DNA from 3 places in the Ideonella lacteola genome. Region 2 is predicted to be linked to each of the others. Evidence: riboswitches for the same ligand, from Rfam matches in the RefSeq annotation. Region 2 holds a riboswitch; each other region holds the start of a gene.
What was found. A riboswitch is a leader RNA that binds a small molecule or an ion and turns the genes downstream of it on or off. The one in region 2 is predicted to bind cyclic di-GMP.
Positions count from the first base shown of each region.

Region 1 (5,499 bases), on a different contig from region 2:
TATAGATAGGAAAGTCGACGCCAGATGCCACCGCATCGGCTGCCTTCGACGTGCCGCAAGCCGGGAAGCACCTCTTCCGCTGATGCCGACCGCACTCCAATTCGGCCACGGCCTCTCAATCGTTGCCGTCATGCGTTTCGATTGTTAGCTGAGCGCCCATCGTCGCGATGAACTCGGTGACGGACATCGGCCTTCCAATGGCGAAGCCTTGTGCATAGTCGCAGCCGATCTCTCGCAGCAGGTTGACTTCAGCCGCGGTCTCCGCGCCTTCCGCCGTTACCGCTAAGCCCATGCCATGAGCCATGCGCACGATGGCAGACAGCATCTCCTGGCGACCCGCATCGCGGTCGGCACCACTGACGAAACTGCGATCAATCTTCAATTCGTTCGCAGGCAATCGGCGCAGGTAGGCCAAAGACGACTGACCGGTGCCGAAGTCGTCGATCGACACGCCCACGCCGAGATCGCGCAAGGCAGCCAGGCGACCGATGGGCTCGGTACCCGTGTCGAGCAGCCCGCTCTCGGTGATTTCGATCCGCAGCCGATCCGGGGTCAAAGAGTGCTCCGACAGAAGAGTTTGAATCATGCTGACGAAGGAGGGGTCGCGCAGATCGTAGGTCGACACATTGACTGCCAACTGAATGCTCGGAAGATGTCGAGACAAGAGTTCGGCGCACTGCGAAAGCATGCAGCGTGTCACGTCCACAATTCGCCCGGTGCTCTCGGCAAAGGGAATGAACTCGGCAGGCGGAATCCAGCCTCGCGTGGGATGACGCCATCTGACGAGTGCCTCGGCGCTGGCGATGGTGTTGCTTCGCAGGCAAAGCTTAGGTTGCAGAAACGGTACCAGTTCGCCGCGTTCGATCGCCTGCTGCAGTTCGGAGAGGAGACTCAAGTGGTCCAGCCTGGCAGCCTCAATCGACGGGCTGTATGCCGCGATGGGAGCGCGAGTCCGCTTGGCCTCGTACAGGGCTTGCTCGGCGCGGCGAATCAGTTCTGGAAGCGTCTCGCCATGCACCGAGCAGATGGCAAAACCAAGTGTCACAGCGAGATCCATGGCATGGCCGTTCCAGGTGAGGCTTTGATCCATGGCCGCCCTGTAGGCTTTGGCACGTTCGGCGGCTGTCTCATGCCCTTTGAGCGGCAAGATAGCCACGAAGGTGCCCCCACCTAGCCTGGCCGCGGTGCCGGCGGGCGCCGCGAGCGCCTGGGCACGCTTGGCCACATGCTTGATCGCTTCGTCTCCGGCGTCAAAACCCAATAACGAGTTGATTGACTTGAGGCGCTCGATGTCGAAGCAGACCAGCACGGTGCGCGACTGACCCGCGGCGGTTTCACGGACCGCCGCCGACTGCATCTCGATGAACCGGTCGCGCTGCAGCAACCCTGTCAGCGGATCGATCTCGATCAGTTCTCTGAGCGCAGCTTCTCGCTGCCTCACGGCACGCGCCAGTTGGTTAAAGGCCTGTCCTATGTCGCCGACTTCGTTTGGTGGACTCTCGGCCAACAGTTGGTCATAGTTGCCCCGGCTGAGTTGACGCGCCGCCCGTGCGACCGCTCTGAGGGGCTTTGCGACACCCCGATAGACCCAAATCGTCAGCGCGAGCGCGAGAAGCCCGCCGACACTCCCCAGGCCCAGTAGAACGGTGCGATCGCGGGCGAGCATTTGATCGAGCTCCGAAAGCCGCTCACTGAGCCGGTCCCTCTCGGTTTCATCGAGGTTCTGGGTCGCGGAGATCAGCATCGACAGTTCAACGTCAACGCGGTCGATGATGGACAGCTTGGCGGCCACGTGGTCGTCCGCTTCAATCAGCTCGGCCGTTTCACGGTACGCGCTGCGATACCGCTGCAGACAGTCCAGCATCAGCGAAAACCCAGGATGTCGATCACCGCGCTCCAAGAGTCGGGCGAGCAGTGCCATCGAACTGTCCAGGCGTCGATGAGCGGCATCGATCTCTGCGTAGACTTGGGGGCGTAGCTCCCGAGGTGCGGCGAGCAGAACGATGAGCTTGCGCGCTCCGTCGTTTGCCTCTTCGTTGACGTTCGAAGTCAGCCACAGCCGCTCGAGATCGGCTGAGCGTAGCGCCGCGATCGTGGCTGACATTTGGCGCACGTGATGCAACGCGAGGCCGGCTGAGGCAACCAGCAGCGCAAACATGACCGTCACCGACAGTGTGAGCCGTCGTGAGAGACTGGGCCTGACCCTCAGCATGGCTCAGGCCGTCATGCACCTGAAGCCACTGCCGCGCATTTGCTGGGCGCAACGGCGAAACCAGCCGAGCCTATGGGCTTGGGTGGTTGCCACGGGAGTGCCCGTGTCTGGCGCGCTTGGCAACCCAACGTGCCGGCGCCCGGCGCATCCCCCATACCGAAGATCGGAGCCAGCGCAGCGGACGCAACCAAGGCCACGCTGATGCCGAGGAGGGTCCACGGCGATATGTCCGTCCCCTGTCGTTCCCTGCGACCGGGCACTTGAACCAAACAGCGGATCACGGCTAACCTCGCATTCTGTGAGATGCAAAGGTTGCTGTTCAACTGGGTTCAACCTTGTTGAGTAGCCCCGCTAGCTTGGCGCTCTGCGCTGTAGCCCGGTAGCTTTGCGTCGCCGACTTTCGCGCGGCTTTGCCCTTCGCAGATGTGTCCGGCCGGCGATTGCCGGCACCTAGAGTTACTGTCGCTGCCGCAGATGACGAATCTGTGACCTCGCGCCACAGCTGAGGCGGCGCGCGTGCATTCGCTCACGGCCCCGTATGAAACGCAAGAGCACCGCAGGCAACCATATACCTGTTGAACTCAGCTCTGCATGCCAACACCGCCCGCCAAGCGGCACAGTAATCTAGCGATCCGAGGGCTGACGCGCAGAGGGTATCGAAAAGGGTCATCTTCGATGACGAAGATCGTCGGGTGAAGCTGGGATCAAGGTTTCCGGGCCCCAGATTGGTGTGCGATCCAGGCGATAGCTGCCATGTGCCCGGCAGAGACGGCCTCGGCTTCTGTGGCGAAGTCATCGAAGTCGGGCCATACCTCCTCGACCTGTCCATCGCTTTGCCGGGTCAGCCGCGCGCACGCAACGAACCGGCCAGCGGGCATTGGCTGGGGCGTTGGGTCGATGTCGTAGCCGCCAAAGGTCTGTTTGCTCGCCACGGGTCCGCTCCATAGGCCTAACTTGGGAACGTAAGCCTGCCCGATCTGAGTCAGCCCGACAACGCCTGTTGGCGGTGGGGCGGCGCCAGAGTGTCTTTTCAGTTGATTCGCAACTCGCTAATATGACAAAGTGATGACAGTTAGCACATCGTGACATGCTTACAGCGAGCTTGCCCACACGCGCAGAAATTTTCGAGGACTCAGCCGTTTACCAGCGTACGACACGAGGTCAGCGCGCGCTTTTGGCCAGCCGCGCGAGGAGCGACACGGTAGACACGCGTCTACTGGCACGATTCAACGGCTATACCGACCTGAGGCGCCTGATTGACTTGTCGCCTGAGTCTGCTGTCGAGATCGTGGCCGCCATTGAGGGACTACTTCGGGATGGCCTCATCGAGCCGGTGAAATCCGAGCACAGGTAGTAGCCCAGTCATAGGTACAGCGGGCAGCCTTCGTCGGCATTGTCTTGGCGCGTATTCCGAGTGTCCATGAGCACCCGTTCCGGTTCGAACTGATCAGCCGCATCAATGGCTTCCTGTCAGTCGTACCGGCAAGCTGCGCATAGTGCCTCGTCCATCTCGACGCAAGCCCGACCTAGCTCCGTCTACAGGCGCTGACTGCACGGGATAGGGTTTGCAAGTGCGGGAGCCTGCGTTGATGCAGCGTCACGGCATCCCGCCCAGCGTTGTCTACGATAGGAAGAACCATCTACGGTCGTCGTTCGCTTGGGCGCAACGCCCCTTCGCGCCGGCCGCACACCACCTTGTTTGACCAGCGGCTTCGCGTACTTACAGACCGACAAGGAAACGCTGGATTTGGACAGCCACCAAGTGGTGGGTTGACGCCGCAGTCGCACCTGCAGATTGGGTTGGACGAGGACGCGCTATGTCGCCCGGACAGTCACACCTAGTGGTTTGAGACGAAGTTGTCCCGCCCAGGCACGCACGAGTCGGCGAGACTGCTCTCGCCCTTGCACTTAGTAAAGCTGGCAGATTTTCGGGCGACGTGAGTCGCGACTCGCGCGAACAACTCTTCCGAAGGGCGACTATTGCCTGGCTCGGGCTGATTGTATCGACCGGCGACGACGACGACCACGAGATCAAGACTCGGGACCACGTACAGACGCTGGCCGCCGTTTCCAAAGGCACCTGCCCAGTCCAGCAGCCGGCCCTCTGCCTCAATTCTGCCTGTACGCCACTGGTAGCCATAGCCCCAGTTTCGCTCCGCAGGCAAATGGCTCGCCAAGGCGTCGCGCAGGTACGCGCCGGAGACGATCTGCCGGCCCGCCCACCGGCCCCCATTGAGCACCAGCCGTCCAATCTTTGCCAGATCGGCTGGCCTCAGCCGCATACCCGCATGAGCCATCACTTGCTTGCTCCGACCGGCGCGCCACTCGAGTGCAGATATACCGAGAGGTTCGAAAAGCGCTTGACGGGCAAATTCCACGAGGGACATTCCGGTGGCTGCTTCGACTATCGCAGAAAGCAGCACCGTACAGCCACTGTTGTAGCGATACTCGGTGCCTGGCGGCCGCCCAACATCGCGGCTCAGTACGTACCCAACCATGTCGTTCGACAGTTCCATTCGAGTCTCGTCGCTGAACAGGGAGACCGCAGCGGACTCCGACCACTGAAGCCCCGCGCTCATCGTAAGCAAGTGGCGGACCGTCAGGCGACGTTTTTGCTGAGTGAATAGCGCGTCTCGATCTGGCAACAGTTGGTGCAACGGGGTGTCCAGCGATGGAATCAAGCCGCGATCGAGCGCGATTCCGACCAGCAGACTCACCACGCTTTTGCTGATCGATCTCATGTCGTGCAAGGTCAGCGCGTCAAACGTCTGCCTGTGAGACCACCAGTCTCCAAGCGGCTGGTCATCGGCTGCAAAATACCGCTGCAAGACAATGGCACCGCCATACTCAATCACGACACCGTGCAGTGAGCTCGCTTCGGCATCTGTAGAGGTGATCAAGCAGTCCCAGCCCAATGACAGGCTCACGCCGGAATCTTCCGCGCCCCCAGAACAGCCTTCGCCAGCAGCGCAGACGGTAGAGGCGAACGCCACAAATATTGCGACAGCGCCGCGACGCCAGTTGTGCATGCTCATGTTGGAGCGCGTCATTTCCTCCATTACTTCATCTTACGTCCTCGTGGAGCCCGGCAAGCCGCTTCTTAGGAGGATTCGCACCGAACCCGACTCACCATCGTTTCTTGAGACACGATCATTGAGATCAAGCGGTCAAGAAGGCGCACCTTCGGTCGGTCAACGCGCGCAGGTTGGCAGAGGGGTGCCGGCCGGAACCAGCAGCAGCGCGGGCCGCCCTGGTTTGAGCCACCGGTAAGGCAGGTAGCACCCGAC
Region 1 covers NZ_JBBUTG010000038.1:17,084-22,582, reverse strand. The annotation lists gene AACH06_RS28990 (putative bifunctional diguanylate cyclase/phosphodiesterase) at 116-2,158, opposite strand; cyclic di-GMP riboswitch class I at 2,551-2,637, opposite strand; gene AACH06_RS28985 (serine hydrolase domain-containing protein) at 4,051-5,262, opposite strand; partial or broken gene AACH06_RS28980 (YnfA family protein) at 5,422-5,499, opposite strand, start outside.
Region 1: another riboswitch for cyclic di-GMP. It lies ahead of AACH06_RS28990 (putative bifunctional diguanylate cyclase/phosphodiesterase); the one in region 2 lies ahead of AACH06_RS24575 (hypothetical protein).

Region 2 (5,499 bases):
CTCCATCGAAGACCGCCTGCTGTCGGGGCGGCTGGCGCAGCAGCGTTCGGAACTGGGCAAGATCCGCCGATTGCTGGTCAGGCTTCAGCGTCTGTTGGCACCCGAGCCTGGCGCCCTGTTCCGCTTGCTGCGTCAGCCGCCGCCGTGGACGGAGGCCCACGACTTGGATGAACTCCGGCAATCGACCGAGGAGTTTTCGCTGGTCTTGAGGGATCTGGCCGCCTTGCAGGAGCGCATCAAGTTGCTGCAGGAAGAAATCGCCGCCCAGGTGAGCGAGCAAACGAATCGCAGCCTCTTCACGCTGACCATGGTGACCGTTCTGGCGCTGCCCATCAACATCACCGCCGGCTTCTTCGGGATGAACGTCGGCGGCATCCCGCTGTCCGATGCACCGCATGGCTTTTTGGTGATCTTGGTGCTGGTGGCGCTGTTCACCGCGGTGGCGGGGTGGTGGGCCTTCCGGCGCCGTCGGGAGTGATGCCGACACGCGAGCCAGGCGGCCCTTCCAGGGCCGCTACGCGCGGCAGGGTGTCGCCATCCAGCGTGCATCAGGGGCTCGCGGCTCCGTCCACCTGGAACGAACCCACGAGCTCGTGCATCCGATCGGATTGATCCCTCAGCGATTCAGCTGCGGCGGCGGATTGCTCGACAAGGGCCGCGTTCTGCTGGGTGAGCGTGTCCAGTGTTGCGAGTGATGCCTTGACCTGATCCAGGTCGGTCTGTTGACGCTCGGTGATCTGGGCCACTTCGGCCATCTTGGTGGTGGCGACCCTGATGCGCCGCTCAATGTCCTGCATCGATTGCCCCGCGCGGCTCGCGAGGCGGCTGCCTTCGTCGATCCGCTCGACCGAAGAGCCGATGAGGGCCTTGATTTCTTTCGCGGCCTGGGCCGAGCGTTGCGCCAAGCCTCTGACTTCCGTGGCGACGACGGCGAACCCGCGGCCATGCTCGCCAGCGCGGGCTGCCTCGACCGCGGCATTCAAAGCGAGCAGATTCGTCTGGAATGCGATACCGTCGATGACCGTCGTGATCTCGGCAATGCGTTGGGAGCTGGCCTGGATATCGCGCATGGTGGCCACCACGTGGGTGACGACGCGTTCGCCGTCCGAGGCCGCCTGGGCTGCCCCCAGCACGAGGCCGTTCGCCTCAGTCGCCACCCCGGCGCTGAAACGTGCGGCTTCGGTGCAGCGCGCCATGTCGCCGCTGGTGGCCTGCAGGCTGGACGCGGTGCTTTCGGTGCGCTGGCTGAGATCACTGTTGCCCGATGCAATTTCTGCCGACGCATGCGTGATGTGGGCCGATGTCGCGTGAATCTGCGTCACCAAGGCGCGCAGGCGCGTCTGCATTTGATCGACGGAGCCGAGGATGCGACCGAACTCGTCGCCCCTGTCTGCCGGGATGGGGCACGTCAGATCACCTTGGGCGATGCGCTCGGTCGCCTGGACGACCTGCATGACCGGACTGACGATGTGGCGGATCGTTCGCCACAACAACAGGCCAATACCAGCCCACCCGACGATGAGGGCGAGTGCGATGGTGCCGGTGCGCCACCGGAGGGCGTCACGCCGGCTTTCGAGGTCAAGTCGAACCAGGTTCATGGCTTGGTCCGACAGGTTCGACTGAAGCCGCGACGCTTCGGCCAGTGTCTTGCTCATCTGGTCGAGCGGGTAGTTCACGTCCGACGCGGCGGCGGCCAGCATCGATTCGACCTTGTCCCGCTGCGCAGCGAGTTGGGCGAGTACCGGCGTCAGCTGGTCGGTGAGGGCGACATCCGCTCCCATCGCCAACGTCAGGTAGCGTCGCATGTCGTCTGCGCCAGAGCGATAGCGCGATGCAGCACCCGACACCAGGGCGATGTCGTCGACCGCCACGGCGGCGGCCACAGAGCTGAGTTCAGACAGCGCATCACCCACTCGGGGCGCGGCATCGGTGCCCGCCCGGATCAGGTAGAAAGATGCGGTGTGGTTGTCGTTCGCCAGCCCGGTCGATGCGCTGAGCGACTCGATCTGGTCGAAGATGCGGCCCGCCACCTGCGCATGCCCGACCAGCAACTGGCCGGCCGTCGCCTTCCGGCCCTCCGATGGAGTCAGCTTTCTGAACTCGCCGACCAAGAGGGCGAGGTCCTCGTTGGGCAGATTCTGCTGTTCATGGCGCGCGTGAAGTACGTCGACGGCTGCAGCCCAGCGTTCCGCGGCCCGCACGCGCCGCGGCCGCGCGTCGGCGTTGACGTTCGAGGCCGTAGCTTCCAGCCGATGGTCTTGAAGGGCATTGAGGGCCACCTGCCAGTGGCGCTGAAGGTCCAGCGCGTTGCGTTCACGGGTCACCCGCTCCATGCGATCGAACGTATCGGCCACCACGAAGGCGGTGGGGACCGCCGCCAGCAAGAAGCAAAGCCCTGCCATGACGAGGAGTCGATGACGAACACTCATGGTGCGTGGGGTGTGGTGACCGGACATGGCATACCTGACGAGGGACCGAGACGGAGGTTGCATGGCTGGCGTGTCCTGCGGGCATGCGCCGACATCTCAGCTCGCCTCAGTATCGGAATGGCCCGGAACCGGTTTCAGCTGGAATGGAGGGCGATTCGAGGCGTTGTTGACAGCTGCAATGTCACAAAACTGTCGCAATTCGCGGCGGGGCATCGAGGACATCGGGGCCGCGACCGCAGAACCCTTCACGCGACAGCATCGGGCGACGCCAACCCACAGGGCCAGGGCGTGTTCACACGGCGCATCAGGGCGCCGTAGAGTGAACAGGCCCTAAGAAGTTGGCGTCCATGAGATGAGGCCCCGATTGACCATGGTGGCCAAGGCGGAGTGGTCGACCCCCATGTCGCGCGCCGCGTCGCTCAGATCTCGCAGTGTCTTTCGACCGTCCAGCAGTTGGAGGAACTGCCGATGCGAACGGGGAATGAGCATGCCCGCGCTGAGCGCGGTGCTGGCCAGCTTGGTTGGGCGAAGCACGACATCCATGTGCATGAGATTTCTCCTGCGGAGGTGTCGATGGGAGCGTTCACGCGACGCCACGACCATCGTTGGGCAGCCCCGCTGACTTTGCGCCGTGGCGCCTGAGTCCGGTGGCTTTGCGTCCCCGCCTTCCGACGGGTTTGCCATTTCGCTCGATGCGGCTTCACTTGTAGAAGCATCGCGGATGCTTTCAGGCCAACAAGACAGGCGTGTGACAAGCGGGTTGTCGTGCCCCAAGGTGTGTCGCAGTGCCTGCGATGGATCGACGCCGTTCCCCGATGGCCGGTGGCGATTGCGGTCACGTCGCCTCCATGGCGTTCAGCGGGGGGGCCGCATCGTCGGTGCCGATGGCTTGGTCTCGGTGTCACTGGGGCTTCATCGCGGCCGCCTATGGTGTTGCCAGGGCACCAAGGGGGCGGCAGCATGGCGGCAACGACGATTTCACTGACGGGGCCGGATCAGTGGGCAGGCGCGCAGCACGCAGCGCCAAAGAGCGTGCCGGCCGGGTACCACGATCGGGTGGCGCTGTACTTCGTGGCCTCCCCGTTGCAGTACCTGGCTGCGCTTGAGATTGCCGAGTCTTTCGAGGTGGGGGCCCGGCAGGTCCTCGTGTGGTACCAGCCAGGCATTCAGTCGATTGTTCGCGACGCCCATTGGGATGCTTCGATGTACATGCCCTGGCCTCGGCATCGCCCAATGCCAGGGCCCTTTGGGCGCCTGCGTCGGCTGCGCGACAACATCCGCCAAGTGGCCGCCACGGTGGGCGCCGCTCGGGAACTGCATATCCACAGTGCCGTGTTCGACACCGAAGCCATCAACTACTTCCTCAACGCCTTGCCTGCTTTGACGGGGGCGGAGGTGACACGCGGCCGGATATTGCCGGATGGCTTGATCAATGTGATGCGGTATCCCCTGTCGCCTGGCAAGCAGGCAGCGATGCGAATGCGTTCGCTGCGGCAATTGATAGCGCCAGAGCTTCGCTACAGCCGATTCAGCGGCGATCGGATCGGCAGCGAGGCGCCGTTCTGCGACCGGATCTATGTGCTGCCTGGCCTGCCGCATGACTACCCGGCGCACAAGGTGGTGACACTGCGTCCCCCGCCCATGGCCGCCGGCCGATCGACCTTGCCGTGCCGCCCATCAGAGAACAGACCGAAGCGGGCGCTGGTGGTGGGACAACCGCTGGTGGGCGCCGGTCTTCTGGCCGCGAGCGACTTGCCCAAGGTGTCTCAGACGCTGCGCCAGTGGTTGCATGCCAGCGGCATCGATGAGGTGATCTACAAGGCGCATCCCAAGGACCAGCATCGGGAACTGTCGATGCTCGGCGATCAGGTGGTGGAGCTGGATGTGCCGCTGGAATCGTGGCTTCCGGGAGAGCATTTCGACGCCGTCGTCGGCGTTCGATCGACGGTGCTGGTGTTGGCGCGCCAGATGTACGGCGCCCAGACGACGGTTCGCTCGTTCGGCTGGAACTGCGTCCGGTTCAAATCGCATGAGGAACGCGTTGCGATGTATCGCGCGTTCGTGGCTGCGGGAGTCGAGATAGATGGCGAACACTGAGGCGTGTCAGACCAGACTGCCGGTGGTGTGCATGGCCGTGGGCGAGATGGGCGGTCTTGCCGATCTCTATGTCACGCGTCTGCACGCCATGCTGGCGCGCCACTGTCCCGTGCCGCTTCGGCTCTATTGCTATACCGACCGGCCGCGCGCCTTGGATCACTCGATCGAACAGCGTCGTTGCGACGGGTGGAATGAGTTGCGCAGAGACGGCATGCGCCCCACGACGCTGAAGCTGGGTCTCTTCAATCCCGACTATGTGGAGTTCGATCGATTTCTCTATCTCGACCTGACGCTGGTCATACGGGCGGGGATGTCTCACCTTCTCGCCGAGGCCGCAGGAACGTCGCACTCTTTGATCGCCGTCCGGGATTGGCACCACGAAGGGCTCAATTCCAGCGTGATGGGGATTCGTCGCGGCGCACTCACCGCGATCTATGAATCGTTCGCACGGGGGGAACACTACCCGCAGCGTGTACCGGGCGACCAGGACTTCATCAATGCAGCTGCCGCCGCCCACGGCCTGGCCGCGCAGCTTGGCACGTTTTCTTCCGGCACGGTCGAAAGCTTCAAAAGGCTGATGCGGCTTGCACGCCGTCGCCCGCTTGAAGCCCGCCGGGCGCTGCAGGCGAGCACCGTGGTGAAGTTCCACGGTGCTCCGCGGGTGCACGACCTGTTTGATCCCTGGCGGTATGGCTTCAGGGTTCGACTCAAAGAGCTGGCCCATGGCCGCTGGAGCCCCGCGCTGCCGGTGAACGATCTTCGCGAGGCTTGGTTGGTCGGTGCGGAGCCAGGGGTCAGTCGCTTGTGCAGACCCAGTTCTGCGCTCGCTCTACGTCGCCCGTTCCTGCGTACCGGGCCACCTGCGGGTACGGGCACAGTGGGCGCGTGCGATCAGCCGCCCAGTTGGCCGGCACATCCGCATTGACGCCGCCGAGGTTGCCGGGGCCGCGCGCGCTGGCCACGAGCGACTGCG
Region 2 covers NZ_JBBUTG010000024.1:8,207-13,705, reverse strand. The annotation lists gene AACH06_RS24585 (transporter) at 1-478, shown strand, start outside; gene AACH06_RS24580 (methyl-accepting chemotaxis protein) at 549-2,429, opposite strand; gene AACH06_RS24575 (hypothetical protein) at 2,760-2,978, opposite strand; cyclic di-GMP riboswitch class I at 3,035-3,121, opposite strand; gene AACH06_RS24570 (polysialyltransferase family glycosyltransferase) at 3,390-4,526, shown strand; gene AACH06_RS24565 (tannase/feruloyl esterase family alpha/beta hydrolase) at 5,321-5,499, opposite strand, start outside.

Region 3 (5,499 bases), on a different contig from region 2:
CTTCGGCCCAGCCCATCGCGGCACTGGGGTAGTCCGGGGCTTCCTCCGCGGCGAGCAAGGTGGCGCCATAGCGCGTGGCACGCAAGGTCTTGCTGCCCGGGGGCGGGTCCACCAGCGCCAGATCGCGTGCGGGCACGACGATGGCGGCATTGCCGCCGCCCTCGGCTTCGGCCTGGTGGCACATGCCCGGTCGTTGTCGGCACATGAAGAGCAGCACCAGGGCGGCGTCTTGGCCGTCGGCATCGTCCACGCGCAGTTGGCCGAGGAATTGCATCGCGCCGCCGCAGTGGCGGCAGTGCGGCCACGCCAGTTGACCGGCCGGTGCCGAGGGGCGCCCGCCGAATGCGGTCTGGTCGGTCGGTTGCTCGAGGTCGAGGGCGTGGTGAATCAGGATCTCGGTCATCGGGCCCAGGGCGGCGGCATCTCGGGGGCCCGAATTCTGGCGCGCCCCGCATCAGGGCCGCATAAGCGTCGAGGTTGGGCTACCAGGCCAGCTTCAGCGCGCGGCCTGGGCCTGACGTCAAACCGCGGCTTCCACCACCATCTGCAGCCGCTGCTGACCCTGGAATTCGTCCAGGCTGAGCCGGTAAGCCAGTCGAACCTTGACCGGCAAGGGGTCGGCGTGGCCGAACCAGATGGCGTCGCGCAGCTGTCCCTGGTGCTTCAGCCGCAGCTTCAGGTGCTTCTCTCCGACCAGGCGTTGTTGGATCACCTCCACCTCGTCGCAAAACACCGGGGCTTCGAACCCTTGGCCCCACACCTGGGCGTCGAGCTTGGCGACGGTGTCGGCGTTGAAGTATTCGAGCGCCAGCGGTCCGTCGGTGGCCAGCGTGCGCGCCAGGGCCTCGGGCTGCAGCCATTCCTGCGCCACGAGCTGAAGCGCTTCATCGAAGGTGTCGAAATCCGCTTCGGTCAGCGTGCAGCCGGCGGCCATTGCGTGGCCGCCGAACTTCTTCAGCACGCCGGGATGCCGCTTGCTGACCAGATCGAGCGCGTCGCGCAGATGAAAGCCAGGGATCGAGCGGCCCGAGCCCTTCAGCAGCCCATCGTGGCCGAGCGCGAAGACGAAGGTGGGGCGGTGCAACCGGTCTTTCATGCGTCCGGCCACGATGCCGACCACGCCTTCGTGGAAATCCGGGTCGAACAGCACCACGGCGGGTGGCGGCGTGCCTTCGGGCATCAGGTTGTCCAGCAAGGCCTCGGCTTGCTCGCGCATGCCGGCCTCGACATCACGCCGTTCGCGGTTGATGGCGTCGAGTTGGCGCGCCAGCTCGGTGGCGCGCTCGGCGTCGTCGGTGGTCAGGCACTCGATCCCCAGCGTCATGTCCGACAGCCGGCCCGTCGCGTTGATGCGCGGGCCGAGAGCAAAGCCGAAATCGAAGGCAGAGGCGGTCTCGGTGCGGCGCGAGGCCGCGGCGAAGAGGGCCGCCACGCCAGGCTGCATGCGGCCCGCGCGGATGCGCTTGAGGCCCTGCGCGACGAGCCGCCGGTTGTTGGGATCGAGCTTGACGACATCGGCCACCGTGCCCAGCGCCACCAGATCGAGCAGCGCGTCCAGCCGCGGCTGGCTGGCGGCGTCGAAGCGGCCACGCTGGCGCAATTCGGCGCGCAGCGCGAGCAGCGTGTAGAACATCACCCCGACACCCGCCAGCGACTTGCTGCCGAACGCGCACTCTGGCTGATTCGGGTTGACGATCACGTCGGCCTCCGGCAACTGCACGGCGCCATCGACCAGTGCAGGCAGGTGATGGTCGGTGACGACCACCCGCATGCCGACGGAGCGCGCATGGGCCACCCCCGCGTGGCTGGCAATGCCGTTGTCGACCGTGATCAGCACGTCCGGCTGTTGTGCCCGGGCGAGGTCGACGATGGTGGGCGTGAGGCCATAGCCATGCACCTGGCGGTCCGGCACGATGTAGCTGAGCGTGCCGGGGGCCGCGCCCAGCATCGCCAGGCCGCGCAGCGCCACGGCGCAGGCGGTGGCGCCGTCGCAGTCGTAGTCCGCCACCACGCACATGCGCTGGCCTTGCTCGATGGCGTCGGCCAGCAGTTGCGCGGCCTCGCTGCTGCCGCGAAGCTGGGTCGGCGGCAGCAGCTGGGCCAGGCCGTCCTCCAGCTCGGTGGCACTCTTGACGCCGCGCGCTGCAAACAGGCGAGCGAGCAAGGGGTGCACGCCGCTTTGCTCCAGTGCGAAGACCGTGCGCGGCGGCGCATCACGCAGCGTGAGTCGGGGTGTGACCATGGTGTGAAGAGCGGGGGTCAGAGATGGGCGAGCCAGGGCGCGACATCTTCGCGCCGGGGGGCCAGCAGGCCGCGGCGCCACCAGGGGCGCTCGGCCGGCGAGAAGGTCTGTGCGTGGCGCTCGCCGCACAGGGTGATCTGCACGGGCTGGCCTGCTTCGGCCTGCCGCAGCGCTTCGGCAACCGGGCCGGCGTCGAGTGCCGCCCAGGCCTCGGCCCAACTCGTCCAGTCTTCGGCCAGCGCGGGGCCGCGCAGGCGGTCGTCCATCCGAACGGCCGCGTCCGTCGCGGTGCCCGGCTCGGCGGGCGTCGCCCCGGTGCCGCTCAACCAGAACGAATTGACAGGCAGCAGGCCTTCGGCCTCGCGCGCTTCGTTCAGGGGGTGCTGATGCAGCAGCATCTGCGCTTCGGCCTGCAGGCGGCGCACCAGGCGAGCGCCGGCGTGGCTGCCGAGCCAGAGATCGACATTGCGGCCGATCACCCGGTCGAGCGATGCGCTGGGCAGGGTGGCCAGGCTGGGGTGGCGCGCGTACCAGCGCGAGGGCGCGCCCCACAGCAACTGCCAGCCGTCGTCGGCAAACAGCGGGCTCAACTGGTCGAACAGAAGGCGTGACAGCGCGTTGTCCAGCCCCAGTGCGGCAGGATCGGCGAGCGATATCTGCTCGGTGCCCACATGCCAGTGGGCGGGGCTCAACAACGCCCAACCCTGGTCGTCCGCCTGCACGGTCAGGCCGTCACGCCGCGCTGACCGGGCCGCGAACGGCAACAGGCCGTCTTCGCCCACGGGCCAGCCCCAGGCACGCGCCAGCACGCGTTCGTGCGGCGGATTCAGGCTGAGCTCATCGCCCTCGTCGCGATGCGAGGGCGTCAGCCGCGCCAGCAGGCGTTCCAGGTGGGGCCATTGAAGGGTGGAGAGGGCCTGGCCCGCGGCGGGCGACAGGGCGGCGGCAAAGGGAAGCACCAAGTGCATCCGTGAATTATCGGTGTCTGCTGTGTCGAGGCGGCGCCATCACCCGTGAAGGGGGGATGCGCATCCATTTGCATTCCGATACATTTGTCCGCAGATCAGCCATGACCAGGGCACACCCGCGCGAAAGCCGGGGTCGCAAAGCCACCGATCCACACGGCTCGCCACCCGGCGGGCCGCGGACAGCGGGGTTGCCATGCGCCAGAGGCGTGGACCGGTAACGGTGCCACGTTCTTGACCGCCTTCTCGCGGTTCGTACGGCCCCCTTTCGGCAGCACAGACCCCGCGGCGCGCAGGTCAGCCCTGCCACGACGACAGGGAGTTGCGGATGCGTCTCGAGCAGGCGGAGGCTTCGGGCATCGGGCGCCGACCGAGTGTTTCGCTCGGAACGGCCAGCGCGGTGCCGTCGGCCGCGCGCTGTCCGATCGCCGCCGGGGTGCTGGTGCCTTTTGTCGTGGTCATGGTCGTGCTGCTCGGCCTGTGCATGGGCGGCTATCAGATGCTGTCGGCGGTGCGCGCCTTCGTCGGCGGTGAAAGCCACTGGTCCAAGGGCCGAGGCGCGGCGATGGCGCAGTTGCGGCTGTATGCCGCGACCGGCTCACCGGCGGCCTACCGGGGCTTCGAGCAGGCCCTCGATGCCCCTTTGGGCGACCGCGAGGCGCGATGGGCCATGGAGGCCGACGAGCCAGACCTTGAACGGGCCCGGGCAGGCCTGCTGCGCGGTGGCAACCACGCCGACGATGTCGACAGCCTGATCTGGCTCTACCGTGCCTTTGGCGACACCTTTTTGCTGCGCGATGCGGTGCGGGCTTGGCGCGAAGGCGACGCGCTCATCGACGAGTTGCAAGCGGTGGGTGAGGACGTGCGTTCGCGACTGGATCGCGGCGGGCGATTCGGCGATGCCGAGCTGGCTCGCCTGGACGTGGTGCTCGACCAGTTGGAGGGCCGCCTGCTGCAACAGGAGACGCGCTTTTCCGAAGCGCTCGGAGTCGCCTCTCGGGGCACGCAGCGGGGCTTTCAACTGACGCTGGTCGCCCTCACGCTGGCGCTGGGCATGGCCGTCGTCTTGCCGGCTCGGCGCACCCTGCAGCGCAACGAGCGGCAAAGGCGCCAATGGTTAGAGGCGCACCAGCGCTGGTCGATGGCGGCCGAAGTGGCCGGCATCGGCCTGTTCGAATGGCGAGCTGCCGACGATCTGTACCGATTGGACGCGCGATGCTGTGCGCTGTTCGGCCTGGACGCGGGTGATGGGGGCCGCTCGCTCGAACGGCACCAACTGAGAAGAACGCTGCTGGACGAGGACATTCCAGCGATGCGGCTGGCACTGGATCGCGCGCGTCTCGACGCGCTGCCGTTTCGCTTTCGATGCCGGGTGAAGCATCCGGACGGTGACATTCGCCACCTGGAGACGGTGGGCTACGAGCAGCGCAATGACGCGGGGCGGGTGCAGCGTGTGGTGGGGGTGGTGCACGATGTCAGCGAAGACGAAGAGCGCACGCAGCGAAGCATCGAGGTGGCCGCGGCCGAGCGAGCGGCCCGGGCGCGCATGGCGTTCCTCTCCCGTCTCAGCCACGAATTGCGGACACCGCTGAACGCTGTGCTGGGGTTCTCGCAGTTGATGCTCACCGAAGAGCGCGAGCCCTTGAGCGCCAGCGCTGCCGAGCGCATGCAGCACATCGTTTCAGCGGGGCAGCATTTGCTTCGGCTGGTTGACGATGTGCTCGACGTGACCCGCATCGACAGCGGCCAGTTCAGTGTGCAGAGCGAGCCGGTGGGCCTCGCGGCGCTGTGGGAGTCGGCGGTGAAACAAGTCGAGCCCTGGCGGGAGGCCATGGGGGTCACCATCGAAACGGCTTGGCCGGATGACGCGCTGTGGGTTCGCGCTGACGCCAAGCGGCTGGAACAAGTGCTGGTGAACCTGCTGCGCAATGGATGCCAATACAACCGCGCGGGTGGCAGGCTGGTGGTGGCAGCCCGGGCCGTGGGCGATCAGCTCTGGATCGACTTCAGCGATGAAGGCGAAGGTCTGTCCGCCAGCGAGATCCAGCAGCTGTTCCAGCCGTTTCAACGTCTGCCGCGCCACTCGCGGGTGCCAGGCACCGGGCTGGGCCTGGTGATCGTCAAGCTGTTGATGGCGCAGATGGGCGGGCAGATCGTTGTTCGGAGCCAGCCTGGCCAGGGCAGCACCTTCAGCATCGGCCTGGCGCGGTGTGACGAACTGGGCCTGTGGTGAAGCTTCACGACTGAGGCGTGTTCCGCATCGGCCTCGGGTGGCCCAGCGTCTCTTTGAAC
Region 3 covers NZ_JBBUTG010000013.1:83,781-89,279, reverse strand. The annotation lists gene AACH06_RS19350 (hypothetical protein) at 1-403, opposite strand, end outside; gene recJ (single-stranded-DNA-specific exonuclease RecJ) at 521-2,242, opposite strand; gene AACH06_RS19340 (hypothetical protein) at 2,260-3,210, opposite strand; cyclic di-GMP riboswitch class I at 3,310-3,406, shown strand; gene AACH06_RS19335 (sensor histidine kinase) at 3,536-5,440, shown strand; gene AACH06_RS19330 (hypothetical protein) at 5,445-5,499, opposite strand, start outside.
Region 3: another riboswitch for cyclic di-GMP. It lies ahead of AACH06_RS19335 (sensor histidine kinase); the one in region 2 lies ahead of AACH06_RS24575 (hypothetical protein).